DNA from 2 places in the Marinomonas sp. AWM4_232 genome. Region 1 is predicted to be linked to the other one. Evidence: predicted binding sites of a transcription regulator. Region 1 holds the regulator's gene; the other holds the start of a gene.

Region 1 (2,205 bases):
TATGTAAGGTTGTTGCACTTTCATCCGTATACTTCAAAAACACATCAATCCGCTTATATAAATCACGGAACTCTTGAGGTGTTAAATCTCGTTTTATTAAACGATTCCAATCTTTATGTAATTCTCTTGCTTGCATTTGCAGCTCGCTGGCTACAGGAACACTACTATCGACCATATCCATAGTTTTGTTAGCGGCCGAACTGGTCATTTCGATAACATAGTTCAATCTATCAGAAGCATCAGTTATTCGCGAACTAGCATCTTCCTCGGAGACTCCACCCTGGATCATCATATCCATTGAGTCGATCTGAAAATCTCGAATCGCATCATGCAAACTGCGGGTCAAATAACCCACCTCGTTATAAAAGCTTTTGTGGCGAGCCTCACTTAATTCTTGGATGATCTTTATTGCACCACTAAAGTCTCCAACTTCGAGCTTATTTAGCAGATCAACAGCGCCGTCTTTCACAACCGTCTCGAACTCACCCATTTTTGACTCGTTTTCAATAGACATTTACAACCTCTACTTTGCAGAATCAATTCGTTCGAATATCTTCTCGATTTTTTCCTTTAGAGCAACCGCAGTAAATGGTTTAACCACATAACCATTTACACCTGCTTGCGCTGCGGCAATAATCTGATCGCGTTTCGCCTCAGCTGTTACCATCAACACAGGAATCGTTTTAAGCTTTTCATCTGCCCGAACAGCACGAAGTAACTCAATACCAGTCATACCAGGCATATTCCAATCAGTCACAAGAAAGTCAATTGTGCCAGTTTGCAGAATAGGTAGCGCAGTCGTTCCATCATCTGCTTCGACTGTATTGGTAAACCCTAAATCCCTGAGAAGATTTTTGATGATTCGTCTCATCGTCGAGAAATCATCAACAATCAGGATTTTCATATTTTTATCCAATGCAACCTCCACAACCCTTAGGTAAAGTCATTTCTATTATTCAAAATTAATTCTGCCAGTCACTTAATCGAGAACGAAGCCGAATAGCCGCTTGACTGTGTATCTGACTGACTCTTGATTCACTCACGCCTAGTACAGCGCCTATCTCTTTTAAGTTTAGCTCGTCATTATAGTAAAGAGAAAGCACCAGCTTTTCTCTCTCTGGAAGCTTATCAATTTCTTGAGCTAAATGAGCTTGGAAACCAACTTCTTCAACCATCTGATCTGGCTGACCAGTCTCTCCTTCTACTTTAATATCAAGCTCGTGGCTGCCATGCTCACTTTCTAACATCTCTTCGTAGCTAAACAACTGGGTAGACATCGACGAATGTAGGATTTCATGATACTCGTCAATACTTATACCCATATGAGCCGCAACTTCTATATCTGTTGCTTCACGGCCACTTTCTGCTTCCACTTCTCTGATAGCAGTGGTAACAGCTCTACTGTTTCTTCTCACAGATCGGGGAGCCCAGTCGCTCTTTCGGACTTCATCCATCATAGCACCACGAATTCGGATACCAGCGTAAGTCTCGAATGATGCTCCCTTAGTTGATTCAAATCTTTTGTACGCTTCTATCAGCCCCATCATGCCAGCTTGAATCAAATCATCTATATCAACGCTGCTTGGTAAACGGGCTAATAAATGATAGGCAATTTTTTTCACTAAAAAGTCATATTTCAGCACAATCGCATCTATCGATAACGTCGCCTTTTTTGTGTACATGCTACATCCATCTATGCGTTGCTATACGCTAAAAGAGTTTTATCGTAGGCGGTATATAAGCACCTTGATCCTAAATGTACTATATAGTTAATCTCAACGCTCTGCCAAATAACATAATTTTACTAACTCCCATATTTCAGTGCCCCGTACAACTGGCCAAACTGCTCCGCTGTATACACAGCTCGACTGATTAAGTTATGCGCTCGAGCAGGTTCAATATCATCCGGTATTCTCTGTCCATCAGCAACATACATAACTGGCAAGCCTTCTTCAATAACGACACTAATCGCCTCACCTAATGAAGCAGACTCATCAAGCTTACTTAATACACAACCATCTAGTTGAATTTTTGAATAGACATCTACAACAGTTTTCAGTACTTGTCTTTGGCTAGTGCAAGGCAAAACTAGTAATTTCTTGAGGTAGCCTCGAGCACGCCTCATCATAGCCAGTTGTCTGTCTAAATTACGGTCTCTAGGATTCATTCCTGCCGTATCAACCAATACCAAAGAGTAATCAGCAT
Region 2 (2,205 bases), 160 kb from region 1:
TGGACTTTAACCATGAGCTGATTAAGCAGATTGATACGGCATTGACTGCAGTATCAGGTATTGCCATGCATGGGGAAGAAAGTATTAGCAATGTTTCCAAAGGTTTGGAAGAGGTCAGCCAAGGGGTTGAGCAATTTGTGCAAATGGTGGAAGCGATGCGCCCATAGCTGTGTAAATTTAAAGAGTGGCGTCTCCACCAGGACTCGAACCTGGAATAGCCGCTTAGGAGGCGGCAGGTATATCCCGTTTACCTATGGAGACACGCCACAAGGATTATATCAGCGATATGTTATCAGGCAAGCCAAAGTTCTATAGCTGGCTGTTCTATAAAGGAATTTATGGAAAAGAGAGACCTAGGCACGGCCAATGGTATGTTTGCTACTGACTGGTCTGGTGTTACCGCTAGAGGTATAGACTTTATTTTTACGGTTATGGCCCTGAAGCATTTCGAACAACGTTTTGTTGCGTTTTTGTAATGTAGACAAAACCCGAGCGTTGGTTTGGTTAGCTTGTTTGCACACCTTCAATAACTCGTCGCATTCTGCGATGAGTAATTTAACGTCTTCCATGTTGTTTTGCTGATCAAGCCAATCAAAGAACTGTTTATCACTAGGTTGCTTGGGGTGTAAAACTCCAAACTTTATTAGCATGCTTTGACGTTTAGCGTTGGCACTATCGATTGCATCAAGCAACGATTTTTTTTCTGAAGCTAGTTGAAGTATATCGTCAGGTGTGGCAGTGGCTAGAGCGCTGCGCTCACGCAGGAGAACCTCGGACAAATGTTCGAGGTTCTCTTTGATTTGAATAAACAGCGGGGCAAGCGGAATCATGAGAAGATCCTAATTGAGTTAGGCAAACAACTCATCGATCGAAAGCATGCTGCTTGCTAACTTTTCGGTGTCAATCTTGTATTCACCTGCAGCAATGGCTTGTTTGATTTGTTCAACTTTATCCATATCAACCTCAGATTCATTATCTGAACCTTTTACTTGCAGCGATTGCGCAACGCTGCTCAACTGAACAGTATCTTCTGCTAAGGATTCTTTGCTGTTTACTGAGTTCGACTGTGAAGCGTTATTTGCTTCATCTTTTTGAACTCTATCGTTTTTGTTTGTTGATAGGGTAGGCTGAGTACCTACACCAGAAATATTAATAGCCATGTTACTTGCCTCCAGAATTAGTCCGCTAATTCAGTTATCGGTCTTACAAGCCTAAACTTTAATAAAAAGTTAAGCTATTTTTAACTGAAGATAGCAAGTCTTGATTTGTTAGTAGTTTACTAAAACCTCTGAGTCGCTGACAACTTTTCCGTACACAATTCGACCAGAACTTGTGTTTTTGACACGTATTTGCTGCCCTTCTACGCCATCCTCTAGGGCTGTGCCGTTCATTCTTACTGAAATGTTGTCGCTTTGAGCAACGATCAGGACACGACTTCCCTTTTTAACTAGATTTGGCAGCTCGGTTAATTGATCTGTTAAGAATGTATTAATCCGTATGTTGCGTGCGGCTATCAATCCATAAGGAGGATTGGCAATAGTATAAAGGTGCCCTCTGATGTTATTGAGGTTTGTTTCACCAATGACGGTGTTTTTTTGGTTGATGGTGCTACCTCTTGGAATAGGGGTAATGGCTTTGATTCCTTTCACGAAGATTTCTTGAGTAACAGGAACATACGATTTCCATGTTGGTGAAGAGCAACTGATGCCATATGATGTTCTTGATGTTGCTTCGGGACGTTGATTTTCTATGCTAATAGGTTGTTGGCAGTCTGGTAGGTAATTCAATGCCACTTTGTTCTGAATATAAATATTGATTCGAGCATTCGGGTAGATTGATTGTAATCTTTTGTATTCAACCTGTTTAATAAATTGTTCGATTTGGGTTTCTATTTGTGACGCACTACTCCAACTGGATAAAAAAAAGAGTAATATGGCTATAGGCTTATTGTGACCCATCGGTAATCTCCAAGGATATCGACTTGGGTTAGTAAAAATAACAAAATCACTCTATCATTTGATGAGAGATTTTCATAACAATAGGGTTTCTCCCTGTATAACAGAGCGCAAATTTTAGGAGGCTTTTATGGCCGGAGTTCTCGAGAGCGTAAACCAGCGTACCCAACTCGTCGGAGAAAACCGTCTTGAATTATTGCTTTTCCGCTTAAACGGCAAGCAGATTTATGGCATCAACGTTTTTAAAGTT

The links. Region 1 encodes FliA, which starts transcription of late flagellar genes. Its sites were predicted from a motif close to CTAAAGTTNNNNNNNNNNCNGCCGATA; they were not measured.
Region 2: flgM (flagellar biosynthesis anti-sigma factor FlgM) is a predicted target of FliA. The motif match lies at 1,196-1,222, and genes of this name have one in related genera.

What each region holds. Positions count from the first base shown of each region.
Region 1 covers NZ_JBSWTA010000001.1:600,430-602,634, forward strand. Annotated here, with positions in the region: gene ACXAC1_RS02880 (protein phosphatase CheZ) at 1-514, opposite strand, end outside; gene ACXAC1_RS02885 (chemotaxis response regulator CheY) at 524-904, opposite strand; gene ACXAC1_RS02890 (RNA polymerase sigma factor FliA) at 963-1,682, opposite strand; gene flhF (flagellar biosynthesis protein FlhF) at 1,805-2,205, opposite strand, start outside.
Region 2 covers NZ_JBSWTA010000001.1:760,649-762,853, reverse strand. Annotated here, with positions in the region: gene ACXAC1_RS03695 (methyl-accepting chemotaxis protein) at 1-167, shown strand, start outside; tRNA gene ACXAC1_RS03690 (tRNA-Arg) at 186-261, opposite strand; gene ACXAC1_RS03685 (flagella synthesis protein FlgN) at 354-830, opposite strand; gene flgM (flagellar biosynthesis anti-sigma factor FlgM) at 849-1,160, opposite strand; gene flgA (flagellar basal body P-ring formation chaperone FlgA) at 1,269-1,958, opposite strand; gene ACXAC1_RS03670 (chemotaxis protein CheV) at 2,086-2,205, shown strand, end outside.